4 regions of the Pantoea sp. X-Soil-MYKO-1289 genome follow, and region 3 is predicted to be linked to each of the others. Evidence: predicted binding sites of a transcription regulator. Region 3 holds the regulator's gene; each other region holds the start of a gene.

Region 1 (7,792 bases), 2.3 Mb from region 3:
GCTGGCGGCGTTGTGCTCCGGGCTTTTGTAGTAGCCGCGGAAGGTATAGGGGCCGCGCGTCATCAGGCGGCCGATGGCGCCGGTCGGCAGCGGATCGCCGTTCTCGTCGGCTACCCAGACCTCATCATCCGGCGAAATCGGGCGGCCCTGAGTCGTGAGAATGGTGCGCTCGTCGTCGTCGAACCGGGTGTAGTTCACCAGCCCTTCCGCCATGCCGAACACCTGCTGCAGCCGGCAGCCGATCTCGCTCTGAATGCGTGCCGCCAGCGTTTCGCCCAGTTTGGCGCCGCCGACCTGCATCCGCTGCAGCGACGCCAGCGCCTGGTTGCTGCCCCATTCCTGAATCGCCTGCAGCCACAGGCTGACGGCGGGCGGCACCAGGCCGGTGTCGGTAACCTTGTGCTTTTCGATCAGCGGGAAACAGTTGGTCGCGCTGGGATCCTCGGCCAGAATCACCTGGCCGCCCGCGTAGAAGACGCCGAGCGCGCCGGGGGAACTCATCGCAAAGTTATGCGGCGCGGGCAGGGCGATCAGATAACGCGTGTCGGCGGTGACCGCGCAGATCTCGTCGCTGGCGCGGATGCTGTAGTAGTAGTCGTTGTGGGTGCGCGGAATCAGCTTCGGCGTGCCGGTGCTGCCGCCGGAGAGCTGGAAAAAGGCGACTTCGTCGGCGGCGGTCGGCGTCGGCTGGAAATCGCCCGCGCCTTCGGCCATCAGCGCTTCCAGGCTGTTTTCCGGCTGGCTGTCGTTGCGCAGGATCGCCTGCCGCAGCGACGGCTGCGCGGCGCGCAGCGCGTCGACAAAACTGTCGTCGGCGAACAATGCATGGCGGCGATCGGCGATCAGCAGCGCAGGTTCGATCTGCGCGGCGTAGGCCTGCAGCTCGGTGCGCTGGTGGCTGAACAGCGCGTAGACCGAGGCGACGCCCAGCTTGAACAGGGCGAAAACGGTGACGTAGAAGTCGGCGACGTTGCCGAGCTGCACCAGCGCGGTGTCGCCGTTTTTCAATCCGCGGCGCTGTAGCGCGGCAGCGAGGTTGTCGCTGCGCTGCGCCAGCTGACGGTAGCTCAGCCGCAGATCGCCTTCAATAACGGCGATGGCGTCGCTGTTTTCATGACGCGCCAGGATATCGGTCATCGGCACATCCAGCCAGTAGCCTTTCTCGCGGTAGCGTGCCGCCAGATCGTCTGGCCAGCGATGGTAAGGGATCGACATGGTATTTCCTTTATTGCAGTCCAAAAGCGCGCAGCATGGTGTCGAGTTTGACACCGGTCTCGCGCCATTCTGATTCCGGTTGCGAATCCGCCACGATGCCCGCGCCGGCGAACAGGCGCACCCGCGCGCCATGCACGGTGCCGCAGCGGATAGTGACGACCCATTCGCCGTTGCCCTGCTCGTCGCACCAGCCGACGATGCCGCCGAACAGACGGCGATCGAACGGCTCCAGCGTCTGGATCAGCTGCTGCGCGCGCCTGTGCGGGAAGCCGCTCAGCGCCGGCGTCGGATGCAGCAGACAGGCGAGCGACAGCGCGTTCTCCTGCTCGTCGAGCGCTTCGCCGTCGATCTGCGTCGCCAGATGCCACAGCGTGGCGGTGGTCAGCAGAGAAGGGGTAGCGGGCACCGAGAGCAGGCGGCTGCGCGGCTGCAGCACCTCGCGCATCGCGTCGGTCACCAGCTTGTGCTCGTGGCGATCTTTCGCCGATTGCATCAGGGCGTCGCCCGCGGCCCTGTCGCGCTGCGCGTCGGCGTCGCGTCGCGCGGAGCCGGCCAGCGGGCAGGAGCTAAAATCACGCCCCGCTTTGCGCAGCATCAGCTCCGGGCTGGCGCCGACCAGCGAACCGCCCTGCGGCAGCGGCAGATGAAAGTGATAGCTGTTTGGGTTCTGCGCCACGATGCGCTGCATCAGCGCGGCGATATCGACCGGCTGCTCCGTCACGATATCCATCAGGCGCGACAGCACGACTTTATCCAGCTCGCCGCGCTGCGTAGCGGCCACGGCCTCTGCCACCATGGCGGTAAACACATCGTGCTCCGGCATAGCGGCGCGGCGGCGCACCTGCGGCAGCGGCGCCTGAACGGCGGGCAGCGCAGCCTGAAGATCGGCGCGGTTAAAGACCTGATGCGATTCCGGAATAAACAGCGCGGCGGGCTGCGTGACGTCGAAGGGGATGGCGCCGACCAGGATCGGATGGGCGATGCCCTGTTTTTTTGCGGATGCGAAGTGGCGTCGCAGCTGCTGTTGAAAGTCGCCGTTCAGCGCGTCGCCATCGGTCGCCGGCGTGGCGATCGTGGTGTAGCAGCCTTGCGTAGCGATACTGCGCCACGGGGATGTGAAGATAAATCCCCGGCACAGCGCGGAGAAATCCTCCAGCAGGGGATTTCCAAACGTCAACGTTTCCACCATAATTTTCACCTATAAATGATAAGATAACTAATAATGATTATCATTTGTATTGTGGTTCTGTAACCTACGTTGATTAGGCTGGAGTGTCAATAAATTCGCGGCATTGAGCGCGCGATCTCAGCGTGATGCGTAAGGGCGACAGAAGGTTGTCTTTCAGTAAAAGGTGGGCTGAATCTTATGTTTAAGCGGATTTTTACCACGGTGGCGGCGCTGGCCTTCGTCACCGTCCTGGCTAATTCTGACGCGCATGCCGAGGAAGGCTGGCCGCGCACGCTGCAAGGCGCCAGCGGCAGCGTCACGCTGGAAAAAGCGCCGCAGCGCATCGTCTCCACCAGCGTCACCCTGACTGGCTCGCTGCTGGCGATCGACGCGCCGGTCATCGCCAGCGGGGCGACCGCGCCGGGCAGCCGTCTGGCGGACGAGCAGGGCTTTTTCCGTCAGTGGAGCGACGTCGCAAAGCGTAAACATCTTAAGCGGCTCTATATCGGCGAACCGAGCGCCGAAGCGGTGGCCGCCGAGGCGCCGGATCTGATTATCGTCAGCGCGACCGGCAACGACTCCGCGCTTAAGCTGGTGGATCAGTTCTCGGCTATCGCGCCGACGCTGGTGGTGAACTATGACGATAAAAGCTGGCAGCAGCTGGTGACGCTGCTCGGTGAAGCGACCGGCCACGAGGCGGAGGCGGCGGCGCGCGTAAAGGCGTTCGATGCGCAAGAGGCGGCGCTGAAGCAGAAAATCACGCTGCCGCCGCAGCCGGTTTCCGCGATGGTGTTTAACGGCGGCGGCCGCGCGGTGAACCTGTGGACGCGCGAATCAGCGCAGGGCAAGCTGCTGGAGCAGCTCGGCTTTACGCTCGCCGTGCCGCCTGCGGATCTACAGCAGACGCACAGCATGGGCCAGCGCAAAGATATTATTCAGCTCTCCGGCGAGAACGTCGCCAGCGGCCTGAACGGCAACAGCTTCCTGCTGTTCGCCGCGGAGGAGCAAGGCGCGAAACAGCTGATGCAGAATCCGTTCCTGGCGCAAACCGCGGCGGTGAAGCAGCAGCAGGTTTACGCGCTGGGCGCCGACACTTTCCGTCTTGATTACTACAGCGCCAGCCATCTGCTGGCGCGTCTGGAGCAGCTGTTCGTTAAATCATAACGCCTCTTCCGCCAGCGTCGGCGCTGGCGGTTGATAGCGTCGCAGCTTCGCCATCAGCATCCACATCACGCCGCCCAGCAGCGCCGCGCCGAAGCCGAACAGCGCGGCGGCCTGCTGCGGCAGCAGCCATGACCCCAGCGCGCCGATCATCGCCGCGCCGATCGCATCGCCGGTGACGTTCTGCGCCGTCCACAGGCTGTTGATGCGTCCCAGCAGCGCATCGGGCGTCAGCGACTGAATCAGCTGGTACTGCACCAGGCTGTTAACGGCGCTGAAGTAGCCGAACGCCGCCAGGCAGGCGAGCCCGAGGGCGAACTGCGGCATCAGGCTGAAGGCGCCAAGCGCGAGGAAAGCGGCGACGGCGCTGGCTAACATCACTTTGCCAGGCTGCGGCGTCTGCGCCAGCCGTCCGCTGGTGAGCGCGCCCAGCGCCGCGCCGAGCGGCACGGCGGCGTACATCAGGCCCAGCTCATCGAGGCTGACCTGCCAGTGCGGCGCCAGCGCCGGATAGAGCACGCGCACCGCGCTCGCCAGGGTGACCAGCGCGCCGATCAGCGCCGCCATGCCGACCAGCGGCGCGGCAAACAAGAACTGTACGCCGCTGGCGAGCGCCCGCAGCGGATGCTCGCGCGGCTGCGGTGGCGGCGGCATCACGGGCAGCCGCAGCAGGGTCAGCACGGTGAGCAGCGTGCCGAGCGCGGCGAGGCCGTAATTCCACGCCGCGCCGCCGTGCGCCAGCACCAGACCGCCGACGGCGGGCGAGAGAATGGCGCCGAAGCGCACCGTCAGCATGGTAATCGCGCCCGCCTGCATCAGGTTTTCGCGTCCCACCAGCGCCGGCGTCGCCGCCAGCAGCGCCGTCACGCCAATCGCGCCGAAGAAGCCGTCCCACAGGCCGAGCAAAAAGACCGCGCTGACCGATGGCGTCGGCAGCGAGGCGTTAACCGCCAGCGCGACGAAGCCGAGGCCGCAGGTAGACCGCGCGATCAGGATCAGCCGTTTGCGCTCGTAGCGATCCGCCAGCACGCCGCCGGTCAGCAGTCCGACGAACATGCCCGCGCCCGCCAGGGTCACCGCCAGCCCGACCAGCGCGGGCGAGCGGGTCAGCTGCTGGATCTGCACCGGCACGGCAATCGCCAGCATGCCAAGCGCGACGATAGAGATAAAACGGGCGATAAAGACGGCGCGAAAAGCGGAATGCGTCTTCAACAGGCTGAGGTCGATGAGATGGGAGGGTTTGTTCATTGCTTCGCCTTTTGCTGCGGTTTTCCTCGCGATGGTCGAGGCGAATCATGGTAACATACAAAAATACGAGTAATAACGATAACAAGTATCATTATCAAATTGACGCGTTCGCTGCGTCAGTGAACAGTGAAGGTTCGGAACGTTATGCGCCAACTCTCCGCAATAGCCGCTTCAGGGATGCTGCTGTTGCTCCTGATCGCGCTCAGCCTGATGCTCGGCGCTAAATCGATCGCCATTCATGATGTTTACCTTGCCCTGACCACCCGCTGCGGCAGCGCAGACTGTATTATCGTGCGCGAGGCGCGACTGCCGCGCACGCTTGCCGGCCTGCTGGCGGGCTGCGCGCTCGGGCTGGCGGGCGCGCTGATGCAGAGCCTGACGCGCAATCCGCTCGCCGATCCCGGTATTCTTGGCGTTAACGCAGGCGCAGGTTTCGCCGTGGTGCTGGGCATCGCCCTGTCTGGCGCTGATTCGCCCGCCGACTGGCTCGGCTTCGCCTTTGTCGGCGCGCTGCTGGCGTCGCTGCTGGTGGCGCTGACCGGCGCGCTCGGCGGCGGCCGCGTCAATCCGGTGCGCCTGACCCTGGCGGGCGTGGCGCTCGGCGCGGTGCTGGAAGGGTTGACCTCCGGACTTTCTCTCCTTAATCCCGATATTTACGACCATCTGCGCTTCTGGCACAGCGGCTCGCTCGATATCCGCAGCTTTGCCGTGCTGCGCGCTACCTGGCCAGCGGTGGCGGTCGGCGCGCTGATCGCGCTGCTGCTGGCGCGCGCGCTCAATACCCTGAGCATGGGCGGCGATCTGGCGACGGCGCTCGGCACGCGCGTGGCGCGTACCCAACTGCTGGGGCTGCTGGCCATCGCCCTGCTGAGCGGCGCCGCCACGGCCGCCGTCGGCCCCATCGCCTTTGTCGGGCTGATGACGCCGCATCTGGCCCGCTGGCTGTGGGGCAACGATCACCGCTGGATGCTGCCCGGCACGCTGCTGATCACTCCCTGTCTGCTGCTGGCCGCCGATATTCTGGGCCGCCTGATGGTGCCGGGCGAACTGCGCGTCTCGGTGGTCACCGCGCTGCTCGGCGCGCCGATGCTGATTGTGCTGGTGCGCCGCAAGCTGGGGAGAGGGCAGGTATGAGTCGGGCGATGATGCACGCCATCTGGCTGCTGGCGGCCTGCGCGCTGCTGGCCTTTTTCGGCGTTACGCGCGGCGCGCTGCCGGTGACGGGCGCGCAGCTCTGGCAGTTGTTCAATGGCGAAGCGGCGCGCAACGTTCAGCTGATCGTGCTGGAGTGGCGGCTGCCGCGCGTGGCGATGGCGCTGCTGCTCGGCGCGGCGCTTGGGGTGAGCGGCGCGATTTTTCAGTCGCTGCTGCGCAACCCGCTCGGCAGCCCCGATATTCTCGGCTTCAACACCGGCGCCTATAGCGGCGTGCTGGTGGCGCTGGTGCTGTTTCAGCAAAACAGCGAGGCGATGACGCTGGCGGCGCTGCTGGGCGGCGTGCTGAGCGCTGGCGTGGTTTATCTGTTTGCCTGGCGCAACGGGGTAGAGACCTTCCGGCTGATTATCGTCGGCATCAGCGTGCGCGCGCTGCTGATGGCGCTCAACGGCTGGCTGATTATCAGCGCCTCGCTGGAGGCGGCGCTCAGCGCCGGGCTGTGGAGCGCTGGATCGCTTAACGGCATCAGCTGGGCGAAAACCGCGCCGGCGGTCGCCGTGCTGGCGGCGGCGCTGCTGCTGACCGCGCTGCTGGCGCGGCGTATGCGCCTGCTGGAGATGGGCGACGACACCGCCTGCGCGCTGGGCGTACCGGTGGAGCGCAGCCGGCTGTGGCTGATGCTGCTCGGCGTGGTGCTGACCGCCGCCTCGACCGCGCTGGCCGGCCCCATTTCGTTCGTCGCCCTGCTGGCGCCGCAGATCGCTCGTCGCCTGTGCGGCGGCATCAAAGGGGCGCTGCCGCTGGCGGCGCTGTGCGGCGCGCTGCTGCTGCTGGCGGCGGACTATGCGGCGCAGCATCTTTTTCTGCCGTATCAGCTGCCGGTCGGCGTGATTACCGTCAGCCTTGGCGGGCTTTATTTGATTGCACTACTGGTCAGGGAGGCGCGACGCCAATGACAGAGAGGATTGCGCGCCTGCGGGGCGAGGCGCTGACGCTGGGCTACGAAAAGAAAGTGGTGGCGGAGGGGCTGTCGGTAACCATTCCGGATGGCGAACTGACGGTGATCATCGGCCCCAACGCCTGCGGCAAATCGACGCTGCTGCGCGCGCTGAGCCGCCTGGCGTCGCCGCTGAAGGGGCAGGTGCTGCTCGACGGCGAGGCGATTGCGCGCTTCTCCACCAAAGAGGTGGCGCGACGTCTCGGCCTGCTGCCGCAGAGTTCGCAGGCGCCTTCCGGCATCAGCGTCAGCGAACTGGTGGCGCGCGGCCGCTATCCGCATCAGCCGCTGTTCGGCCGCTGGCGCGACGAGGATGAGGCGGCGGTGCAGCAGGCGATGCAGGCGACCGGCGTAGCGGATATCGCCGCACAGCCGGTGGATCAGCTTTCCGGCGGCCAGCGTCAGCGCGTCTGGATCGCCATGGTGCTGGCGCAGCAGACGCCGCTGCTGCTGCTGGACGAACCCACCACCTGGCTCGATATTACTCATCAGATCGAACTGCTGGAGCTGATGCAGGATCTCAATCAGCAGCATGGCCGCACGCTGGTGGTGGTGCTGCACGATCTGAATCAGGCGTGCCGCTACGCCACGCATCTTATCGCGATGCGCAGCGGCCAGATTGTTGCCGAGGGGCGGCCGTCGGAGATTGTAACGCCGGAATTGATTGAGGCGGTCTACGGGCTGCGCTGCGTTATCGTTGAGGATCCGGTGGCGCATACGCCGATGATTGTGCCGCTGGGACGCGGGCGCAACGGAGACGCTAGCTAAAACCCGCACTGAATAGGGATGGTTTAGGAGAGAGGTGCCAAAGCGGATGATATGGCCCGATCGCAAAGTCGCTTTACGCA
Region 2 (7,792 bases), 580 kb from region 3:
GCCGTCTCTATCAGTCGCGTCCGTTCCTGTGGTTTGCTTTGCTGATGGGGCCGTCTGGCTTGATCGCGCTGCTGGCGGGCTGGTTCACCACGGAAATCGGCCGTCAGCCGTGGGTGGTGTACGGCGTGCAGCGCACAATCGACGCGGTTTCCGGTCATGGCGATCTGCATATGAGCATCAGCCTGCTGGCCTTTATCCTGGTTTACTCCGCGGTGTTTGGCGTGGGTTACGTCTATATGGTGCGCCTGATCAAGAAAGGCCCGCTTACCGGCGAAGGCAAGGATGTGCGTCACGGCGGTCCAGGCCACGGCAAGACGCCGGCTCGTCCGCTCTCTGCGGCCCATGAAAGTCTGAACGATCCGCAGGAGGGAAAATAACATGATCGACTTTTCCATTATCTGGTTCGCGATTATTGTTTTCGCCACCCTGATGTATATCGTCATGGACGGTTTCGATCTCGGTATCGGGCTGCTGTTTCCCTTTAATAAGGACGCGGTCGAGCGCGACATGATGGTGAATACCGTCGCGCCGGTCTGGGACGGCAACGAGACCTGGCTGGTGCTGGGCGGCGCGGGCCTGTATGGCGCCTTCCCGCTGGCCTATTCGGTGATTGCCGATGCGCTCTCTATTCCGCTGACGGCGATGCTGATCGGCCTGATCTTCCGCGGCGTCGCCTTCGAGTTCCGCTTTAAGGCGACCGAGACGCACCGCGCATTCTGGGACAAGTCGTTCGTTGCCGGTTCTGTGCTTGCGACCTTTAGCCAGGGCGTGGCGGTCGGCGCGATGCTCGACGGCATTCAGGTGACGGGCCGTCATTTCAGCGGCTCGGCGATGGACTGGCTGGCGCCGTTCCCGCTGTTCTGCGGCGTGGGTCTGGTTATCGCCTATGCGCTGCTGGGCTGTACCTGGCTGATTATGAAAACCGAGAACGAGCTGCATCGTAAGATGTCTGCGCTGGCGACGCCGCTGGTGATCGCGCTGCTGGTGGTGGTTGGCATTATCAGTCTCTGGACGCCGTTCAGCCATGACGCCATCGCGCAGCGCTGGTTTACCCGTCCAAACCTTTACTGGTTCCTGCCGGTTCCGGTGCTGGTGCTGCTCTGCTCGTGGGGCATTGTGCGCGCCATTAAGCGCGAGGCGCACTATTCGCCGTTCCTGCTGACGCTGGCGCTGATTTTCCTCGGCTTCTCTGGCCTGGGCATCAGCGTGTGGCCGAATATTATTCCGCCTTCGGTGACTATCTGGCAGGCGGCGTCGCCGGCGATCAGCCAGGCCTTTATGCTGGTGGGCAGTTTGTTGATTATTCCGATGATCCTGGGCTACACCTTCTGGAGCTACTACGTGTTCCGCGGGAAAGTCAAAGCAGACGAAGGATACCATTGATATGCGAACCGAGGTCGGCAGCGTGAAAAACCACAAGGAACCCAAAGCCCCGTTGTGGAAACGCATTCTGTGGCTGGTGGTGATCTATGGAGCAAGCGTGCTGGCGCTCGGCGTCGTGGCCACGCTGTTCCGGCTGATGATGACAGCAGCAGGGATGCGCAGCCACTAGTGGTTTCTGGTTGATAATGTGAAGGCTGGCTCTGCCAGCCTTTTTTATGCTGGTGTTGGAGCGGATGCGGATGGCATGGCCCTACGAGCATCCGGGGTTTTAGCCTTGTAAAAACCGCACAGAGATTGAAACGCGGATGGCATGGCCCGAAGAGCATCCGGGTTTTAGCCTTGTACAAACCGCACAGATATTGAAACGCGGATGGCATGGCCCGAAGAGCAAAGCGTCCCGCGACAGGGATGTCGCGGGCCGAGCGAGCAGGGATGCGTAAAGCGACTTTGCGATCGGGCCATGCCATCCGCGTCTGCACCAGCACCGAACCGAACCGAACCGAACCGAACCGAACCGAACCGAACCGCACCATCACAATCATCCATAATAAAAAGGCCAGCCTTGCCAGCCTGTTCTGTCTGGTTATCAGACTAAGCATTAAATGCCTTTTCCCCGCGCTTTGCTTACGCTTCCTTTACCCTTCCTTACATGCGTAAGACGTTTTTGTTATGATTATGTGACTAATCTCGCAATACTTTCTACGATCCGCACCGAAATGCTCAGCCTGAACGTTAAAAAACAGTACATCAGCGATCTGGTGGACTGGATTGAGGCGAATCTGACCGACGATCTCAATATCGATCTGATTACCCTGAAATCCGGCTACTCCAAATGGCACATGCAGCGCATGTTCAAAGAGATGACCGGCCAGACGCTGGCGGCCTACACGCGCAAGCGTCGCCTGACCATGTCCGCTATGGCGCTGCGCCTGACCCGCATGCCGCTGATCGACATCGCGGTGCGTTTTGGCTTCGATAACCAGCAGAACTTCACCCGCGTCTTCAAAAGTCACTTCTCGCTTACGCCGGGCGCCTTCCGCCGCGTGCCTGACCTGCAGCTGCAAAGCTTTCACGGGCCTATCTCCGTATATGGCGAAATGCTGCAGGCGCAGCTGGTGGAGCGCGATGAGCTGCAGCTGCGCGGCGAACTGATCGAATGGGAGTGCAAATTCGGCGACTACGTGCGCGACCATGCGCAAACTGTCGCGCAGCAGGCGCGCCACTTCGTGCAGCGGGCCGCGCCCCACGTCGAGCGCGGCTGGCTCGGCTTTCAGTACGGCCCGGGCAGCTCGGCGGCGGAGCAGCAGCATATCAGCCTGTTCCAGGCGCTGGAGAGTCAGCACGCCGACATCCTGGGATCGCACATCGTCAACTGGACCTCGGCGCGCGGCCTCTACGCCACCATTCCCTGGCAGGGCGCGCCCGAACAGCTGACGCGCTTTATCGCCGATCTCTACTACGTGCATCTGCCCGCGCTGGGCGTCGCGCGCCGTCAGGGCAAAGATCTGCTGCGGCTCGATATGAAAGCCTCGACGCCGGATACGCTGGTAGGGCTCTTCTCAATACCGGTCGCCCAAAGCTGAAACCGGCTTTTCGTGCGGTGAAATGTGATAAACCGCACGATTTTATAAAATAGATCGGTTTTCTGGCGTAAAATTCCTGCCTTAAACCGACAGCCATGCGGATATCGTGCATTTGGCCTGTCGGACTGGATATTCATCTGCCTTTCAGGTTCTTTCCGAACCAGACAGTTAAAACGACGACAATCATGAAACTTTCTACGCTGTTCCTTGTTACGGCGCTTACTGCGTTGCCGCTATTCGCCAGCGCCCAGATGGCTGAACCCTTTACGCCGCCTGCCGGCCTGCACCCGCATGCTCAGCCGGCCCAGCACGAAATCCTGGGCGACAATGCGCTGCCGCAGCAGTCGCAAAAACAGTTCAGCTCAGACGCGTTAAACGACAACGTCTGATCGCCACGCGCGCCCAGCCAGCGCGCGCCTTTGCTTAATCCCTTCTTTCACCACTGCGCAGGCGTTTGCCCGCGCAGGTTTTCGGCTGCGCGAAAACAGCACAAACGATCCTTGCGTGTAAGATATATCATGAGTAATCTGAGCGTCTCAAATGAGAATCATTTCTAAAATATCTCACCTATTGACGTTTGCAGCCGAAGGCGCTGACCAGCTGCGCAACAGGAGAACTTATGCATTCCGACAACCGAGCCTCCCGCAGCCGCGCGCCGCAGCGCGTGCGCAATGAACTGCGTTTCCGTCGCATCAGCGTCGCCAGCAAAACGCTCATCGCCGGTGAATTCTGGCGCGTGGTATTTCACGGCAGCGATCTGGCGGGCTTCGCTTCACCCGGCTTTGACGACCATATCAAACTCTTTTTCCCGCAGGAGAGCGGCGCGGAATTGCCGCTGCCGCAGATGACCGACGAAGGCGTGGTCTGGGCGGATGGCGCGCGTCCGCCGGCGCGCGACTACACGCCGCTCGCCTTCGACGGCGAATCATCGCTGACCATCGATTTCTATATTCACGAGGGCGGCGTCGCCAGCGGCTGGGCACAGCAGGCGCAAGAGGGCGATCGGTTAATCATCGGCGGCCCGCGCGGCTCGCTGGTGGTGCCAACCGACTACGCGTTTCAGCTCTACGTCTGCGACGAAACCAGCCTGCCGGCCTTTAAGCGCCGCATAGCGGCTGCCGAGGCGCAGGATCTGCACCTGTTCGCCTGCGTGGATGAGGCGACCGGCCGCGACTACCTGCCGGATCTGACTGGCGTGAATGTGCGCTGGCTCGGCAGCGGCGCCGCGCAGTCGGGTAAACTTGAGGCGCTCATCGCCGAGCTGGATAACATCAGACTGCCGCCGGAGGATTACTTTGTCTGGCTGACCGGCGAAGGGGCGTTTGCGAAAGCGCTCGGCGACTACTTTGTCGAGCGTCGCGGCCTGGATGCCGCCTTTGTGCGCGCCGTCGCTTACTGGCACGCCAAATAGGCTGCCGCCGCCGCCCGTGTTGAATTTTGCCAGGCGGCGGACTACTATCATCCTCCCGTAAAAAACTCCCTTCAGGCAGGCAATGAAACAGGACCCGGCTTTCTCGTGTCACCAGGATTCCGCTGCGCGCGGTGAATGCGGCGGTCGTCGCAAACGTCGTGAGAAGATGCTGGATGCCAGCGATATCCGCCTGTTAATGCTGCACTTTCTCGCGCAAAACGATGCGCACGGCTATGAGCTGATCAAGTCGATCGAAGAGCTTTCCAAAGGGGAATATTCTCCCAGCCCCGGCATTATTTACCCCAACCTGACGCTGCTGGAAGAGATGGACGCTATCCGCGTGGTTGACGCGCAGGCGTCGCGCAAGGCCTATACGTTGAATGCGGCAGGACGCGCGCGGCTGGCTGAACAGCAGCCGCATATCGCGCATCTTATCGAGCGTCTCTCGTCGCTGGCGGTGCTGGTGAACAACCGCAGCCTTCCCGACGTCGATCGGGCGATTCACCGCATACGCACCACGCTCAACAGCCGCCTGTCGCAGCAGGATCTCTCGGCGGACACGCTGGAAAAGGTGGTCGACGCGCTGAATGCGGCGGCGGATAAGATCGCCGCCAGCTAACGCCGCTGCCTCAGGGTTTCTTCTTATCGACATGACCCAGCGAACGCTCCGGGAAGCAGAGATCGCGCACGCGCTGCTTCAGCGCCGCCGCATCGGGAAAACCGCCGTCGCGCTTACGCTCCCAGAGCGTCTCGTTATCAATGGTAATAACGAAAATGCCGCCGGTGCCCGGCTTAAGCGTCACCGCCGCCAGGTCGTCCGCGAAAGTTTGCAGCAGCTCCTGCGCCATCCAGGCGGAGCGCAGCAGCCAGTTACACTGCGTGCAGTAGTGAATGGTGACGGACGGTTTCTCAGTCATAGGGATTTCCGTAGCGAAAAAGAGAAGGGCGCACGGCGCAGCTTGGCAATTCGTGCGGTGTAAGATACATCTTACTCTAAAGCCAGTTGATAATGATTACCACTTACATTACATTTCTGGCGAAATTATTCCTATAAAAATGACGTCTCCCTTTACGGTTTTATGTGCGAAACCGGAATTTAGCTACTGACAGCAAATAAGTGAGCAAATACTAACAATCACAAGGTATTTGCGCTTATGTCTTTAATGTTTCAGGGATTGACCCAACAGCGTCTGTGTAAAATCGCGCTGCTCGCCTCATCTGTTCACGCCGCCTGCGGCTACGCCGCCAGCGATTCGCCTCTGGTTGACTCGACCAGCGGCGATGCGGTGATGACCGTTACCGCGCCGAAGCCCAAAGCGGGCAATAAAACCACCCTGACCGTAGCGGATCTGCAAAAGCGCGGCGCGAACGACTTTGGCTCCATCATGCGCTATGAGCCGCTGATCGCCGCCACCGGCTCGGCGGGCGGCTCTTCTTCGGGCAAAAGCGGCTTCGACCGCGCAGGCTACAGCGGCTATAACATTCGCGGACTGGAGAGCAATCGCGTCGGGCTCGACGTTGACGGCATTCCGCTGCCGGACGCCACCGGCCGTCCCTACGTCAGCCGCGTCGGCAACAACACCTTCGGCATCGGCCGCGGCGACTACATCGATCCCTATATGTTCGGCAGCATCGAGATTGAGAAGGGCGCGACCGCGGTCGATCAGCCCAACGCCTCGATTGGCGGCAACGTCTCGTTTCATAACAAAAGCGCCGACGACTACCTGAGCGGCAGCAAAACCACGTACTTCGGCTATCAGAGCAACTACAACTCCGCCGACCGCAGCTGGCACAACGGCATCACGGCCGCGGCGGGCGACGAGGAACTGCGCGGCCTGTTCGTCTACAGCCGCCGCGACGGCCAGGAGACGCAAAACAACAGCGGCGTGAAAGAGGCTTATCCGGCCAACTGGCACTCCGACGCCTTTATGACCTCTGGCATCTGGCAGCCGAACGATCGGCACAAGCTGAGCGCCACCTTCGACTACTACCATAAAACCAACCACACCCACTATGACGGCTGGGACACCTCCGGCAATACCATTTGGGGCACCTCGCAGCAGCAAAGCGACACGCGCCGCTTCGGCGTCAGCCTGGCGGACGAGTGGACGCCCTACAACGATCTGCTCGATACGCTGACCACGCGCCTCTACTGGCAGAAAACCGAATCGCACGACAATACCTGGATGCCGAGCAGCGCCAGCGCGTATGAACGGGTCTATTCGGATTACAACACCGCTAGCCTGGGCTTCGACACGCGCGCCAGCAAAATCGCCGGCCGCCACGAGCTGAGCGCCGGCGTCAACACGCACATTGAGGACACCGAGCGTCCGTTCCGCCAGTCGCCCACGCCGAGCCAGTACAGCGTGATCATGCAGCCGCAGGCCGACAGCCGCAGCTACACTGTCGCCGGCTTTGTGCAGGATAAGATCAACTTCGACCTCGACAGCCACGGCTTCGCGGTGATCCCCGGCGTGCGCGTGATGTACCAGAACACCAAACCGCGCAACCTTGCCGATCTCACCGCTGGCAGCAGCGTGCTGACCGAAGAGCAGCTGGAAACGCTCTACGGCGCTGGCAACAGCGACACCGAGGTGCTGCCGTCGCTCACCTTCCAGTACGATCTGACCCCTGCGCTTATCACTTATCTGCAGTACAAGCGCGGCGTGCAATTCCCGACCGCCAGCCAGCTTTACGGCTCCTGGAACCTTGGTTCCAGCTACGCAGGGCGCGCCCAGTACGCGCTGGTCGGCAATGCGGATCTCGACACCGAAACCAGCAATAACTTCGAATGGGGCCTGAAAGGCCAGGCGGTGGAAGGCGTGACGGTCAACGCCTCGCTGTTCTACAACCAGTACAAAAACTTTATCGCCTACACGCGCTACACCCGCGCCGGCAACCCCGATAAGTTCGTCAACGTGCCGGGCAACATCTATACCACTTATCAGGCGGAGAACCGCGACAAGGCCTATATCTACGGCGCTGAGCTGGCGACCCGCATCAACTTCGGCAGCTGGTTCCAGGCGGTCGACGGACTGAGCGCCAGCTTTGCGCTGGGCTATAACGAAGGGAAGTCGAAGTCGAGCTATTCAGGCGACAAATATGTCGATCTCGACAGCGTCGCGCCGCTGAAGGCGATTGTCGGCCTGGCGTGGGACGACGTGCAGCGCGGCTATGGCGCGGCCGTAACCGCGACCTTCGTGAAAGGCAAGCGCGCCACCGAGACCAACCGCGAAAGCTACAGCAACAGCGGCGCGGCGATTACCGATGCCACCAGCGAGTATATGCGCGTGCCGGGTTATGGCATGGTGGATGCAACGGCCTACTGGCAGGTGGCGAAAAACGTCCGGCTGAGCGGCGGCGTCTATAACCTGACCGATCGCAAATACTGGGACTACACCAGCAGCCGCGAGCT
Region 3 (7,792 bases):
GTTCCATGGTGGCGGGTTCGTCGCATACCACCACCGATTTCGCATGCAGCTGCAGGCAGCTGATGGTCCACATATGGTTGACGTTGCCTTCTACGGCGGCCTGCAGCGCCTGCGCTTTGACATGGCCGGTCACCAGAATCATCACCTCTTCCGCATCCAGCAGCGTGCCGACGCCGACGGTCAGCGCATATTTCGGCACCTGATCCACATCGCCGTTGAAGAAGCGCGAGTTCGCTACGCGAGTGTCGTGCGTCAGCGTTTTGATGCGGGTGCGCGAGGCGAGGGAAGAAGCCGGTTCGTTAAAGGCGATATGCCCGTCGTTGCCGACGCCGCCCATAAACAGGTGAATTTTGCCCAGCGCACGAATCTTCTCTTCATACTGGCGACATTCTGCGTCAATATCTGGCGCATTGCCATTCAGAAGATTGATATTTTCTGGTTGAATATCAACGTGATCGAAAAAGTTGCGGTACATGAAGCTGTGATAGCTTTCCGGGTGCTCTTTCGGCAGGCCGACATATTCGTCCATATTGAACGTCACCACATGCTTAAAGCTGACCTGGCCCGCTTTGTGCATCTCGATAAGGTGCTTGTAAGCTTCCAGCGGCGTGCCGCCTGTCGGCAGACCCAGTACGAAGGGACGGTCGGCGGTAGGGTTAAACGCATTGATACGGTTGACGATATGACGGGCCGCCCATTTACCGACCTGCGTAGGGGTAGCCAAAGGTATAAGTCGCATGTTTCACCTCATTCTGAGAAAAGAAAAGGGGACGACGCACTTATCGCGGCGGTCATTATCACGTTAAGGCGTGAAACGATTTCAGCACGCGATCGCTGCGTCTTGATATTTTTCATCATAAAATAAGTTGGGTTCGTTCGCCAGACGTCTCGGCAGTTAACGGTGCTTTTTGGTGATAATTATCACAGAAGAGACGCGTATAATTTGCGAGGCGAATTAATTTGTCATTACACTGCGCAACGTGAAGTGTAGTGTCAATCAACCCCTGCGGCTGACAATAAAAAGCAAGCGGCGCAGGGCGACAAGCTAGTCTCATAGGGGGAAAGGACAAATGTTAGGTTACTTACAAAAGGTTGGCCGCGCGCTGATGGTGCCGGTGGCGACCCTGCCGGCAGCGGCAATATTAATGGGGGTCGGCTACTGGCTTGACCCGGACGCCTGGGGCGCAAGCAACGCGCTCGCCGCGCTGCTGATAAAATCAGGCGCGGCCATCATTGAGCATATGTCCGTACTCTTTGCTATCGGCGTGGCTTATGGGCTGTCAAAAGATAAAGATGGCGCGGCGGCGCTGACCGGCTTCGTCGGTTTTCTGGTGGTGACGACGCTCTGCTCGCCGGCAGCCGTATCGATGATCCAAAAAATACCGCTTGATCAGGTGCCTGCCGCCTTCGGCAAAATCGAAAACCAGTTTGTCGGCATTATGGTGGGCATTATCTCCGCGGAGGTCTATAACCGCTTTAGCCATGTCGAACTGCCGAAAGCGCTCTCTTTCTTCAGCGGACGACGCCTGGTGCCTATCCTCGTCTCCTTTCTGATGATCGCGGTGGCGTTCATTCTGATGTACATCTGGCCGCTGATCTTCAACGGACTGGTGAGCTTTGGCGAACATATCCAGAAGCTGGGCTCGGTCGGCGCGGGCGTCTACGCCTTCTTTAACCGTCTGCTGATCCCGGTCGGCCTGCATCATGCGCTTAACTCAGTGTTCTGGTTCGACGTCGCGGGCATCAACGATATTCCTAAATTCCTCGGCGGCGCGCAGTCAATCGCTAACGGCACCGGCATTGTCGGCATCACGGGGCGCTATCAGGCGGGCTTCTTCCCAATCATGATGTTCGGTCTGCCTGGCGCGGCGCTGGCGATCTATCACTGCGCGCGTCCGGAAAACCGCGTTAAAGTCGGCAGTATTATGCTGGCTGCGGCCTTTGCGGCCTTCTTCACCGGCATTACCGAGCCGCTGGAGTTCTCCTTTATGTTCGTCGCGCCGGTGCTTTACGTCATCCACGCGGTGCTGACCGGCATCTCGGTATTTATCGCCGCCAGCATGCACTGGATCGCCGGCTTCGGCTTTAGCGCCGGTCTGGTGGATATGGTGCTGTCGAGCCGCAACCCGCTGGCGACCCACTGGTGGATGCTGATCCCGCAGGGCATCGTCTTCTTTGCGCTTTACTATGTGGTATTCCGCTTCACGATTAAGAAGTTCAACCTGATGACGCCGGGCCGCGAGCTGGCGGTAGCGGGCGACGAAACGGACGGCTACGACGTTAACGTCGACACAACCGACAACGGCGAGAGCGCGACCGAATCGCTGGCGCGTCGCTATATCGGCGCCATCGGCGGCTCCGACAACCTGACCGGCATCGACGCCTGTATCACGCGTCTGCGTCTCAACGTAAAAGACTCGGCGCAGGTCAATGAGTCCGTCGCCAAACATCTGGGCGCGTCCGGCGTTATCCGCCTGAATAAACAGAGCGTGCAGGTGATTGTCGGCACCCAGGCGGAAAGTATCGCCACCGCAATGAAAAAAGTGCTGACGAAAGGGCCGGTCGCCTCCGCGGGCGGCGCTTCAGCAGCGCCTGCCGCGCCGGCGGCAAAACCGCAGGCAGCGTTGAATCGCGAGACCAAAACCATCGTGACGCTGATGGCGCCGGTGAGCGGCGACGTGGTCGCGCTGGAAGCGGTGCCTGACGAAGCCTTCGCCAGCAAGGCGGTAGGCGAAGGGCTGGCGATCAAGCCGAGCGGTAAAACCGTGGTGGCGCCGGTTGCCGGCACCGTGGTGAAAATCTTCGACACCAACCATGCCTTCTGCCTGGAAACCAGCAGCGGCGTTGAAATCGTGGTGCATATGGGCCTCGACACCGTGGCGCTGGGCGGCAAAGGCTTTGCCCGGCTGGTGGAAGAGGGCGCGACGGTGGCGTCGGGTCAGCCGGTGCTGGAGATGGATCTCGATTTCCTCAACGCCAACGCGCGTTCGATGATCAGTCCGGTTGTGGTCAGCAACAGCGAAGATTTCGCCGGGCTGACGCTGCTGGCGACCGGCCCGGTGGTGGCTGGCGAAACCCCGCTTTACGAGGTAAAAGGCTAAGCCCCTGAGCGCATCGCCGTAAAAAAAAGCAGGCAGGAAGCAATTCCTGCCTTTTTTCGTTTTATCGCCTTAACAAACCGGTTGTTTCCCTTCGACGCTTTGTGGATCATACTCCGTTACTTCGTGGTACAAACCACCCGCTATACGTATTGAGGATTGAGAGATGAGTGAGGCTGAAGCCCGCCCAACTAACTTTATTCGTCAGATCATCGACGAAGATTTGGCGAGCGGCAAGCACAGTAGCGTGCATACCCGTTTTCCGCCTGAGCCCAATGGCTACCTGCATATCGGCCATGCTAAATCGATCTGCCTGAACTTCGGCATCGCTCAGGACTATCAGGGTCAGTGCAACCTGCGTTTCGACGACACCAATCCGGTTAAAGAGGATATGGAGTTCGTCGAGTCCATCAAGCGCGACGTGCAGTGGCTGGGCTTTGAGTGGAGTGGTGACGTTCGTTATTCCTCAGATTACTTCGATCAGCTCTATCACTACGCGGTTGAACTGATCAATAAAGGTCTGGCCTATGTCGACGAACTGACGCCGGAAGAGATCCGCGAATATCGCGGCACCCTGACCGCGCCGGGCAAAAACAGCCCCTATCGCGATCGCAGCGTCGAAGAGAACCTGGCGCTGTTCGAAAAAATGCGCAACGGCGAATTCGCCGAGGGTAAAGCCTGCCTGCGCGCCAAAATCGATATGGCGTCCAGCTTTATCGTGATGCGCGATCCGGTGCTCTACCGCATTAAGTTCGCCGAACATCACCAGACCGGCAAAAAGTGGTGCATCTATCCGATGTATGACTTTACCCACTGCATCTCCGATGCGCTGGAAAATATTACCCATTCGCTCTGTACGCTGGAGTTCCAGGACAACCGTCGCCTCTATGACTGGGTGCTGGATAACATCTCTATACCCGTGCATCCGCGCCAGTATGAGTTTTCGCGTCTTAACCTCGAATATGCGGTGATGTCGAAGCGCAAGCTGACGCAGCTGGTCAACGAAAACGTGGTGGAAGGCTGGGACGATCCGCGCATGCTGACCGTTTCGGGCCTGCGCCGTCGCGGCTACACCGCCGCCTCTATCCGCGAGTTCTGCCGCCGTATCGGCGTCACCAAACAGGATAACGTGGTGGAGATGGCGTCGCTGGAATCCTGCATTCGCGACGATCTGAACGAAAACGCGCCGCGCGCCATGGCGGTGCTCGATCCGCTGAAAGTGGTGATTGAGAACCTGCCGGCCGGCCATAACGAAATCATCACCATGCCAAATCATCCGAACAAGCCGGAGATGGGCACCCGCGACGTGCCGTTTGGCCGTGAGGTCTGGATCGATCGCGCTGACTTCCGTGAAGAGGCCAATAAGCAGTACAAACGTCTGGTGCTGGGCAAAGAGGTGCGTCTGCGCAACGCTTACGTGATCCGCGCCGAGCGTGTGGCAAAAGATGAAGAGGGGAATATCACCTGCATCTACTGCACCTGCGACGTCGATACCCTGAGCAAAGATCCGGCTGACGGCCGCAAGGTGAAGGGCGTGATCCACTGGGTCTCCGCAGACCACGCGCTGCCGGCGGAATTCCGCCTTTACGATCGCCTGTTCAGCGTGCCGAATCCTGGCGCGGAAGAGGATTTCCTGACCACCATCAATCCGAACTCGCTGGAAATTCGTCAGGGATTCGTCGAGCCAGGTTTGCAGAACGCCAGCCCGGAAGCGCCTTATCAGTTTGAGCGTGAAGGCTACTTCTGCGCCGACAGCCGCTATTCGCGTCCCAACCAGCTGGTGTTTAACCGCACCGTGGGCCTGCGCGACACCTGGGCAAAAATCGGCGATTAAATTTTTGCATTAACGGCATGATAAAATCACTACAGGGCGAGCAATCGCCCTTTTTTATAGCTGCAATCAGCCGCAAGGCAATTTTTTGTTCTGTAACAAACAATTACTACTTGTCGGACCAGTATGGGCGTTGTCTGAGTTAACGAAAATTAATCAATTTACAGATGTGAATTTCATTTTTTCAGGTAGGCTATTCGCTCTTTGAAGAGGCTATGCGGGCATAAAAAGGAAAAATGATGACGGCTCTTGGTCAGGAAGCAAAACACAGCGTGGTAGTTTTACATCAGTTAATCGAACGTATATTCAATCAGCCTTCAGGCGAAGACGATACCTTCGATCTGCTGCTTTCACACTTCCATCCCGATTTCCGCATGGTGACGCCGCAGGGGCGGCTACTCGATTTAAATCAAACCGAAGAGCTGTTTCGGCAGTTACAGGGGCGCCGCGAAGGCATGCGCATTGCCACCAGCGAGCACGCGGTGATCTCTCAGGGCAAAGATGAGGTCACTATTCAATATCGCGAGCTGCAGATGATGAACGGCAGCGATCAGGCGCGCATCTCGCTGGCGATCCTCGACTGCACGACCTCAATTCCCCGCTGGCGCTATCTGCACGAAACGCTGGTCGCCTGACGGCCATAAAAAAAGCCGGTACGCAGACCGGCTTTTAGCATTACTGCATAGCGCACATCTTTACTGATCGTGGAGCGTTTCGTCTTCGCGGCAATCGCCCAGCGAGCAGTGTCCGTAGAGATAGAGGCTATGGTTCGTCAGCTTGATGCCGTGACGGGTAGCAATATCTCGCTGGCGTGATTCGATCGATTCGTCGCTGAATTCGATGACTTTGCCGCAGTCGAGGCAGATCAGGTGATCGTGATGATGCTGCTGAGTCAGTTCGAAAACCGATTTCCCGCCTTCGAAGTTGTGACGCGTAACGATGCCCGCATCGTCAAACTGGTTCAGTACGCGATAAACGGTAGCCAGACCAATCTCTTCGCCCATATCAATCAGGCGTTTATACAGATCTTCCGCGCTGACGTGATGGCACTGAGGTTCCTGAAGCACTTCCAGAATTTTAAGTCTGGGCAGCGTGACTTTCAGGCCAGCCTTCTTTAATGCGGTATTGTTGTCAGTCATGCGGATATTGTCCTGTTACTTTGCTGGTTACTTGAGGCGCCTTGCCTTGAATGTCGTTCGGTGTCTATTCTCATTTGCGTCTCATTATAGAGGTGAAGTTTTGAAATGAAAACCGAGGGAAACGCCTGAAATCAACACGGGCTGTAAGAAGATGCGTAACGGCGCCGGGCGGAGAAATGCAGGAGGTTCGTTATCATCTCGCTAACTTCCTGACCTCGCGGAAGAAATAAGCAGATAACCGATGTGGGTATTGTACAGAATCAGAGATAAAAGTTAAAAAACTGTAGCTATTATTTCTATAGGAAAAACCTTTAACTCAATGTGAGCCAGCGCCCACATTGAGTATGTGGGTAATCAGGCTTCGATGATCGCCTGCAGCTGCAGCTCATCATAAATCTGCTTAACCCAGGCCTCGACGCGCTGGTTGGTCAGTTCCGGCTGACGATCTTCGTCAATCGCCAGGCCGAGGAAGTGCTTGTCGTCCGCCAGGCCTTTAGAGGCTTCGAAATGGTAGCCTTCGGTCGGCCAGTGGCCGACGATCACCGCGCCGTTCGGCTCGATAATGTCGCGAATGGTGCCCATCGCGTCGCAGAAATATTCCGCGTAGTCTTCCTGATCGCCGCAGCCGAACAGCGCCACCAGCTTGCCGTTGAAATCGATCTCCTCCAGCGTTGGGAAGAAGTCGTCCCAGTCGCACTGCGCTTCGCCGTAGTACCAGGTCGGAATGCCCAGCAGCAGGATATCGAACGCCTCGAGATCTTCTTTCGTGCTCTTGGCAATGTCGTGCACTTCCGCAACCTCTTTGCCCAGCTGTTTCTGGATCATTTTTGCAATGTTTTCGGTGTTGCCGGTATCGCTGCCAAAGAAGATGCCTACGATTGCCATGGGGTAAATAACCTCTTAAATCCTGATAATGAGTGCATGCGCAGAGCGCACAATTAAGCGAATGATAGCAGAGCGGGCAAAAGGGCGGAACTCGAAAAGCCGCTCCATTTGCTTCTGCGTGCGCTTTACGCTATTCAGCCCAGTTTGAGTTGCGCCAGCAGCATTTGTTCAATCAGTTCGCTGCGGCTGATATTGCGCTGCTCAGCCAGGGTGTTTAACGCATCCACGGCTTCGCTGGTCATTTTAAGTTCGACACGACGCAGCCCGCGCACTTTGTCACGTTTCAGTTGATTGCGCTTATTGATGCGCAGCTGTTCATCACGCGAGAGCGGACTGGTTTTCGGTCGACCGGGCCGACGCTCGTTTGCAAACAGATCCAGCGTGGTGCGGTCAGTGTGTTCTTTTGCCATGGGTTAGTAAAACTAGCGGCGCGAGCAGGCGCGTTTATCACGAAATGGGCCATTGCCGCGGCAAAAAAATGAGCAGCGGCAAAATTTAGCGCGCCATCATACTCCAGCCGAAGTGATGACGCCAATGCTAAACCGCGAACGGCAAGCTTTTGCTTTTAAAGCGCAAAAAAGCGGCGGACGCTGCGCAATACGGCATCAGGTTTCTCGGCGTGCACCCAGTGGCCGGCGCCGCTGATGACGTGCGCATGCGCGGCGGGAAACTGACGCAGCAGCGCGTCGCGATGCTGGTTGTCGAGATAGGGCGAGTCGCCGCCGCGTATAAAGAGCGCAGGATGCGGCCAGGGCGGCACCGCTTCCCAGCCAGATATTGTAGCGTAATTTTCCCATAGCGCCGGAACGTTGAAGCGCCACTCCCCATCCTGAAACGAT
Region 4 (7,792 bases), 630 kb from region 3:
AATGGAAACCGAAGATCATCTCCACATCATCCAGCGCGCCGCCCTCTACCATCGCCAGCGCGCCGGCGCCCAGCTCTTCGGCTGGCTGAAAGAGAATTTTCAGCCGCCCTTTTTTCACCGCGCCTTCCGCCAGCAGCTCTTGCGCGGCGGTCAGCACCACGGAAGAGTGGCCGTCATGGCCGCAGGTATGGCGCGCGCAGGCGACGCCGTCGATGATATGGCCGAGCGCATCCATGTCGGCGCGCAGCGCCAGCACCGGACCCGGCACGCCGCTGTCGATCTCCGCCACGATGCCGGTGGTCTGATTGATATTGCGCGTCACCTTCAGCCCGGCTTTCTCAAGCTGATCGGCAATATAGGCGGAGGTTTTAAACTCCTGAAAGCCCAGTTCTGGAATTTCATGCAGATAGTGATAGTGCTCTAAGACCTTTGACACCGCTTCTCTCCTAAACAAAAAGACGCATAACGAACATCGCGATCGCCGCATTGATGACGCTTACCAGCATCAGCAGCGGCCAGTATTTTTTCGGCACGTCGGCCACGCCCAGCAGGCGGCCCATGTACTGCAGCTGCGATCCCATCAGGAAAATGGCGGGCGCGAGAATGGTGATGTCCGCGCCGGTCAGCACCCCTTTCGTCAGCAGGCTTACCGCTACGCCGGTTCCGGCTGAAGAGGAGAGCCAGGCGGTCAGCAGAACGGTAATCGCTTCGCCCGGCAGGCCGAACAGCCCCATCACCGGCGCGAACAGCTGGCCGAGGAACGGCATAATGCCGAGTAAATTAAGCACTTCTGCCAGCACATAGGCCATCACTACGTTCGGCATCAGGTTATGGATGGCAATATGGAAACCTTTGCGCGCGCCGGCGACAAAAATATCAAAAGGGTTGTGACTGCTTTTTACCGCGCCGTTATTTTCCATCGCTGAAATCCTTTCTATAAACACTGTTTAACACACAACGCGTCAGCGCCGCACCGACAAATTTAAGAACGAACATTAAGGCGAGCGGAATAATAATCGGCAGCGTCATCGAGGCGAACAGCGCCGACCCGATAGCAAAATAGTTATTGATCAATCCCGCGCCGGAATATTGCCAGGCGCTCATCACCACAATATCTTTTTTCGTTACCTGACCGCGGTCATACATCTCTTTGGTCAGCGCGGCGCCCGCATCGGTGCTCTGCAGATCGGTGATCAGCGCCAGCCCGCAGCGCCCCGGCAGCCCCATCAGCGGCTGCAGCAGCGGCGTCAGCAGCCTGTGCGCCGCGCGCATCGCGCCGTAGTGGGTAAAGATTTCCAGCACGCCCAACGCCAGCATGACGGTCGGCGTCAGCGAGAGCGCGAAGAGAAAGCCCGCTTTGGCGCTCAGTCCGCCCGCGCCGAGAAAGGTGTTGCTGGCGGGATCCTTCATGGTGCCGAAGCTGCCGCCCAGCGTGGTGAAGTCAAAGGCGCCCAGCCAGTGGAAGCCGTCGACCTGGTAGAGCAATCCTGAAAAAAAGAGGATAGCCACAATCAGCGCCAGATAACTTCCTTTGCTGGCTGAAACCCGTTCGCCTGTCAGCGTTATTTTTTCTTCAGACATGGTTATTCCCTGCGCATAGTTTATCAGTTGCGATATATGGAACTCTGACGGTTGCAGGATTTATGCCAGCCGCCGCATAACGTCTCTTTTGAAAATAAAGTTTTCCTCTCTTTCGCTGTTAAATAAATAATCGATTAAATCTGCATCGTTTTATATTTGTCAGCGGCAGGGTGGCGCGGCGAATATCGCGCGCTTGTTGCATCGCCACAGAAAATAAGCCGCCCTGCACCATCAATGCGCAACGGTGGCGCACCGACGTAGTGCGAAGCCTAACTGGTCAAGGAATGATAATCGCTCGCATTCAAATAGCTGAATAATTCTATTTAAATCAATTAGATAAATTGTAATTTTTAAGTAAAAAACTATCTTTCGCTACGCCTCATGGTGCATAATTCACCACTTCTCACCTGTTTACTTATTCTGCTTCTATAAAGGAATTGCTCATGCTGACTGCTGAAATGACCGCGCGTCTTAACGATCAACTTAACCTCGAATTTTTCTCCGCGAATCTCTATTTGCAGATGAGCGCGTGGTGCAGCGATAAAGGTCTGGAAGGCGCAGCGGCGTTTCTGAAAGAGCACTCCCGCGAAGAGATGGAGCATATGCAGCGCCTGTTCGACTATCTGAGCGATACCGGCGCGATGCCGGTGCTGGGCTCTATCGCCGCGCCGCCGGTCGCCTATAACTCGCTGCCGGAGCTGCTGGAGCAGGCGCTGGAGCACGAGAAGCTGATCACGCGTAAAATCAACGAGCTGGCGCATGCGGCCATTACCTCTCTCGACTACTCCACCTTTAATTTCCTGCAGTGGTACGTGGCTGAGCAGCACGAAGAAGAGAAGCTGTTTAAAACCGTACTGGATAAGCTGGCGCTGGTGGGCAACAAAGGCGAAGGCCTGTTCCTGATCGATAAAGATCTGGCGCGTATGAATGCGGAAAGCCACGGCGCTAATGGCTGAGGCGCCTGCGCGGGCAGGATGGCCCGATCGCAAAGTCGCTCAAGGCATCCATGCTCGCTCGGCCCGCGCCGTCCATGGCGCGGGACGCTTTGCTCTTCGGGCCATCCTGCCCGCGCTTCAGGTGCAGTGCGGTCTGCCATGATCGCCCCACCGCCGTTACAGATTACAAGCTAAACCGCCCGCCCTTCTCGCCGTTGATCCACAGCTCGCGCCGCTCGCCGGCGGGCAGCAACACCTCAATCTCACGCCACGCCGGCTGATAGTCGCCGCGCTTCTCCAGCGTCAGCTCAAGCCGATCGCTGCTGCTGCGCAGCGCCCAGCGCACCCAGAGCGCATTGCCCTGCCGCCAGCCGTGGCTCTCGCCGTCGTCGTCGAAAAACTCGCCCTCGCTGCGCGCTTCGCCCGGCGCAGGCCACAGCTGCAGTTCGCGCACGCGGTCGAGCCGCGCATCGGTGGTGCTTTCGCAGCGTCCCAGCGGAATGGCGGAACCGGCGCGCGCCAGCAGCGGCAAGCGATCGAGCGGCGCGTCGAGCGTCACGGTCTGACCGCCCGCCAGCCACTGGCCGCTGTGCCAGTCATACCAGCCGTAGGCGTTGCGCGGCAGATAGACCTCGCGCGCGCGGCTGCCCTCCTCCACCACGCTGGCCACCAGCAGATCGCGCCCCAGCAGAAAGTCGTCGTTTTCCCGGTACGTCTCGTCATCCTCTTCGTGATCGAGAAAAGTGGGACGCAGCATCGGCTCATCCTTCGCGCTCGCCTGCCACAGCAGCGTGTAGAGATAGGGCATCAGGCGGTAGCGCAGACGGATCGCCTCGCGGATCAGCGGCGTCACCTCTGGATACATCCAGGGTTCATTCACGGTGTGATCGTCGTTCCAGGAGTGGATGGTGAAGCGCGGATGCATCACGCCGTTCTGCACCCAGCGCACAAACAGCTCGGCGTCCGGCTTGTCGCCGGAGAAGCCGCCGACGTCGTGACCGACGTTAAACAAGCCCGAAAGGCTCATGCCCAGTCCCATGCGGATGTTGTAGCGCAGCGTCTGCCAGCTGGTGCGGTTATCTCCGCTCCACGTCTGCACGTAGCGCTGCATCCCGGCGCAGCCGGAGCGGGAGATCAGATAGGGCCGCTTCTCCGGCGCGAAGCGCTGCTGCGCCTCCAGCGAGGCGCGCATCATCAGCAGCGGCATCACCGGGCGAATGTGTTTAATGGCGATGCTCTGCCCGAAACCGTGGCAGCGCGCTTCGCCGTCCCACACCTCATATTCGTTGTTGTCATTCCAGGTGGCGTCGATGCCCTTCTCCAGCAGCTGCGCGGTGACGTTCTCCTGCCACCAGCGCACTGCCTGCGGATGCGTAAAGTCGAGGTGCGATCCTTCATCGTCCCAGAACACCGAACGCTCGGGGCGATCCTGCTCCGAGTCGCGAATAAATAGCCCCTGCGACGCCACTTCCTGATAGCGCGGATGATCCTGCAGCAGGCAGGGTTTGATATTGGCCGCCAGCTTCATGCCCGCCGCGTGGAACGCCTCGCTCATGCCGTTGGGATTCGGCACCTTGTCGTAATTCCAGTTAAAGACATAGCGCTTGTTGTTGATCGAGGTGTAGCCCGACGAGAGTTGAAACGAGTCGCAGGGGATCTCATGCTCGCGGCAGAGGCGGATAAAGCCCTGCAGCTGCTGCTGCGCGTCGGGGGCGTCGGTGTAGTGCATGGTCGAGCCGCTGTAGCCCAGGCTCCACTTCGGCTGAAAAATAGTCCGGCCGGTCAGGCGCACGAAGGCCTGAGTGACATCCAGCAGCTTTGGCCCCAGCATCAGGTAATAGTCGAGATCGCCCGCTTCGGCGCGGTAGCGGCGATAGGGCAGATGGTAGTTGTCCAGCTCGTTGCCGAGATCGAGCCAGCTGCTGCTCAGGTTGTCGTAGAACAGGCCGAAGCTGACGCCGTCGCGCTGCGTCAGGGTAAAGGGAATATGCTTATAGAGCGGATCGGTGCTGGCGGCGTTATAGCCCATCGCATCGAGGTTGCGCATCTCGAAGCGGCGGCCGCTGCGGTTCAGATCGCCGCTCTTCTCGCCGAGGCCGTAGACGCGATCCTGCGGCTGACGACGCTGATAGTGCTCCACGCCGTCGCCGTGCGCGTTCAGCAAATAGGCGCCGGTGTGGCGATCGGCCGCCAGCGGCTGCCACTGCCCCTGATGATAATGCTCCCAGCTCAGGCAGAGCGGATGGTGCACCGTCACGCGCAGCCGGTCGGTGCTGATGCGCAGCTGGTTCGCCTCGTGCTCCAGCTGAAAGCCCGGCAGCCCGAAGCCGTCGAGGGATTCGCGATCGCGCCCCTCCCAGGGCACGTCGTCCTCTGGCGCGATGCTCCAGGTTCGGTTCAGGGCCAGCTCGCCGTCGCGCTTCAGCAGCACGCGCATCAGACCTGACTCCAGCACATAGAGGCGCAGCAGATGGCGGTTGTCCACCTTCAGCTCGACAAAATGATCGGCGTGCTGACTCAGCGTCCAGTTCTTCAGGGTTTTCATAACGGTGTCCTTATTGTTCCGCGCTGCGCTGACGACGTTCGGCGATAAACATCACCAGGAAAATCGCGCCCACCAGGTCGAAAAAGCCCATGGCGACGAACAGCGGATTAAAACCAACGGTGTCGGCGGTAACGCCGATAATCAGAGAGAAGATAAAGCTGGCGATCCAGGCGCAGGATCCGCGCATGCCGTTAACCGTTGCCATCTGGCGACGATCGAAGCGCTCCACCACCAGCGCGCTGAGCATGCAGGAGATCACCTGATGGCCGAAGCCGCCGATCGAGATCAGGGCGATCGCCAGATAAGGATCTTTAACGAGAGTCATCAGCGCCAGCGAGATCATCAGCACCGCGCCGGTGATCGAGCTGGCGACGATAGAGTTGACGCGCGTCAGGCCGAACCACTTCACATAGATTTTGGTCAGGTAGCCGCTGGCGACGCTGCCGAGATCGGCGGCGAGAAACGGCAGCCAGGCGAACATCACGATCTGCTTAAGATCCATGCCGCGCTCGTTAGCCAGATAGAGCGGCACCCAGAAGCTCAGCACCGCCCAGGCGGGCTCGGCGAGAAATGCCGGAATGGCAATGCCGTAGAATTTCTTCTCTTTACCGATGGTTTTCAGCGCCTGAAAGAACGGCAGCTTTTCACCCACGGCTTCGTTGTCCTGCGTAATCCAGGCGCGCTCTTCGTCAGAAAGCCGGGCATGCTTTTCCGGCGACTGATAGCCCCACCACCAGAGGCCGACCCACAGCAGCCCCAGGCCGCCGGTAAGCAGAAATGCGCCCTGCCAGCCGAAGGTGATATGCGCCACATAGATAATCGGCGGCGCCAGCATCGCGCCAACCGAAAAGCCGACGCCTGCCCAGCCTGCGGCGACCGGACGCTCTTTTTTCGGGAACCAGTCGCCGATCGCCTTGGCGTTGGCGGGCGTCGCCGCCGCCTCCGACGCCCCCATCACAAAGCGCAGCAGCGCCAGATGCAGCCAGCTTCCCGCGCCGGCGTGCAGCAGACAGGTCACCGACCAGACCAGCGCGCAGATCAGGAAGCCCATCTTCAGGCCGATCACGTCGATCAGCCAGCCGCAGAGCGGCTGAAACAGGGTATAGGCAAGCTGAAACGCCGCCACCACCCAGGAGTAGTGTTCGGTGCTCATATTGAGGCTGGTTTTCAGCTCCGGCGCCAGAATGCCGAGCGAATTGCGCGTCACGTAGTTTACCGTCACGCCCAGTAGAAACAGTCCCAGCATCCACCAGCGGAGATTTTTAACGGCGCGTATTGTTCGCGCGGCGCCGATTGGCTTAGTCGTTGATTCAAGGCTCATTTGTCAGCTCCTGTGCAGGCTTTTAACGGCCGGTTTGATCCTTCACACCGCCCTCCGGCGTACTGCGTGAACCTGTCTGGCACCTTAAAAAAGCGCGAAACGTCGGTATAGCCTCTTTTTTGCAAACCTTTTCATGGCAAACTTTTTGGCGCGTTTAAAGCGGCTTCTCTGCCTTATCTGACGCGATTCAGCACGCAATGAAAATTTTTTCATCAGCAGATTTGAGGACGATCACAAAATGAAACAAAGGCTAAAAATCAGCGAAATTGCGGCGCTGAGCGGCGTCTCGATCAGCACCGTGTCGCGGGTGCTGGCCGGCAAAGCCAATACTCGCGCCAGCACGCGCGATAAAGTGCTGGCGGTGGCGCAGCAGCAAGGCGTGCTGGATAACCTGCACAGCGGCCGCCTGCTGCTGAATAATTTGATGGTGTTCGCGCCGCCCCGCGCGTTCGACGTGCGCAGCGATATCTTTTACTACAAGGTGATTCAGGGCATCGCCCAGGCGATCGCCCCGCATGAGGTGCGTTTACGCTACTGCGCGCTGGAGGAGAATGAGAGCGACACGGCGCTGTTTCTGGAGAAGATGCAGCAAACCGACGCCGCGCTGCTGGTAGGGATCGACGACGATCATATCCACCAGCTCGCGGCCGAAATCGATAAGCCCTGCGTGTTGATCAATGCGATGGATCGCCGCATGCGGCTCTCTTCGGTCTCGCCGCATCATCAGCTGATCGGCGAAAGCGCCGCCCGCTATCTGTTTGAGCAGGGGCACCGCCAGATTTTGTCGCTGCACTGCCTGCGCCGCTACACCATGGAGCAGCGTCTGCAGGGCGTGCGCGACGCCTGGCACGCCATGAATCTGCGCTTCGACAGCCGCCAGCATCTGTTGACGCTTACCAGCTTCAGCCGGATCGAAGCGGCGGAGAGACTGCGCGATTATCTGAAGCACTGCCCGCACGCCCAACGCCCTACCGCGATTCTGGCCAGCGGCGACTATATCGCCGCCGGCGCGGTGGAGGCGCTGCAGCAGGCCGGGCTGCGCGTGCCGCAGGATGTTTCGGTGATGAGCATGGACGGCTTCAATCTCGCCGCCATTCACGACATTCCGCTTACTTCCGTGCAGGTGCCGCGCGACGAGCTGGGCGCGGAGGCGGTGCGCATGGTGCAGAGCATGCGCCTGAACGCGCAGACGCTGCCCGGCACCCTGCTGCTGCACGGCAAACTGGTGGTGCGCGAGTCGGTGCGCCGCATCCGCGACAACCTCAGCCACGCGCCGGTGCAGCAGCACGGCCTCTACGATTAGGTCGGGTCGGAGAGCGCCTTCAGCCGCAGCTCCGACGGCTGCGGACGGCCGAAGTAGTAGCCCTGGAACAGGGTGCAGCCCTCTTCGCGCAGCTTCGCGAACTGTTC

Evidence for each region. Region 3 encodes Fur, which represses iron uptake genes when iron is present. Its sites were predicted from a motif close to ATAATAATGAGAACNACTATCAA; they were not measured.
Region 1: fepD (Fe(3+)-siderophore ABC transporter permease) is a predicted target of Fur. The motif match lies at 4,862-4,884, and genes of this name have one in related genera.
Region 2: AC6I7Z_RS03305 (TonB-dependent receptor domain-containing protein) is a predicted target of Fur. The motif match lies at 5,381-5,403, and genes of this name have one in related genera.
Region 4: ftnA (non-heme ferritin) is a predicted target of Fur. The motif match lies at 1,866-1,888, and genes of this name have one in related genera.

The regions. Positions count from the first base shown of each region.
Region 1 is NZ_AP036004.1:3,513,236-3,521,027, reverse strand. Features, by position in the region: gene AC6I7Z_RS16765 ((2,3-dihydroxybenzoyl)adenylate synthase) at 1-1,215, opposite strand, end outside; gene AC6I7Z_RS16760 (isochorismate synthase) at 1,226-2,404, opposite strand; gene fepB (Fe2+-enterobactin ABC transporter substrate-binding protein) at 2,582-3,547, shown strand; gene entS (enterobactin transporter EntS) at 3,542-4,792, opposite strand; gene fepD (Fe(3+)-siderophore ABC transporter permease) at 4,937-5,926, shown strand; gene fepG (iron-enterobactin ABC transporter permease) at 5,923-6,903, shown strand; gene AC6I7Z_RS16735 (ATP-binding cassette domain-containing protein) at 6,900-7,712, shown strand.
Region 2 is NZ_AP036004.1:667,159-674,950, forward strand. Features, by position in the region: gene AC6I7Z_RS03265 (cytochrome ubiquinol oxidase subunit I) at 1-377, shown strand, start outside; gene cydB (cytochrome d ubiquinol oxidase subunit II) at 379-1,383, shown strand; gene AC6I7Z_RS03275 (DUF2474 domain-containing protein) at 1,385-1,552, shown strand; gene AC6I7Z_RS03280 (helix-turn-helix domain-containing protein) at 2,100-2,966, shown strand; gene AC6I7Z_RS03285 (hypothetical protein) at 3,152-3,355, shown strand; gene AC6I7Z_RS03290 (siderophore-interacting protein) at 3,586-4,377, shown strand; gene AC6I7Z_RS03295 (PadR family transcriptional regulator) at 4,460-4,996, shown strand; gene AC6I7Z_RS03300 (Rdx family protein) at 5,007-5,294, opposite strand; gene AC6I7Z_RS03305 (TonB-dependent receptor domain-containing protein) at 5,541-7,792, shown strand, end outside.
Region 3 is NZ_AP036004.1:1,250,140-1,257,931, forward strand. Features, by position in the region: gene nagB (glucosamine-6-phosphate deaminase) at 1-739, opposite strand, end outside; gene nagE (N-acetylglucosamine-specific PTS transporter subunit IIBC) at 1,071-3,101, shown strand; gene glnS (glutamine--tRNA ligase) at 3,265-4,932, shown strand; gene AC6I7Z_RS06005 (hypothetical protein) at 5,169-5,564, shown strand; gene fur (ferric iron uptake transcriptional regulator) at 5,625-6,068, opposite strand; gene fldA (flavodoxin FldA) at 6,423-6,953, opposite strand; gene ybfE (LexA regulated protein) at 7,088-7,363, opposite strand; gene ybfF (esterase) at 7,519-7,792, opposite strand, start outside.
Region 4 is NZ_AP036004.1:615,829-623,620, reverse strand. Features, by position in the region: gene AC6I7Z_RS03065 (M20 peptidase aminoacylase family protein) at 1-436, opposite strand, end outside; gene AC6I7Z_RS03060 (YjiG family protein) at 447-920, opposite strand; gene AC6I7Z_RS03055 (nucleoside recognition domain-containing protein) at 910-1,581, opposite strand; gene ftnA (non-heme ferritin) at 2,025-2,537, shown strand; gene AC6I7Z_RS03045 (glycoside hydrolase family 31 protein) at 2,701-5,061, opposite strand; gene AC6I7Z_RS03040 (MFS transporter) at 5,072-6,382, opposite strand; gene AC6I7Z_RS03035 (LacI family DNA-binding transcriptional regulator) at 6,621-7,685, shown strand; gene AC6I7Z_RS03030 (EAL domain-containing protein) at 7,682-7,792, opposite strand, start outside.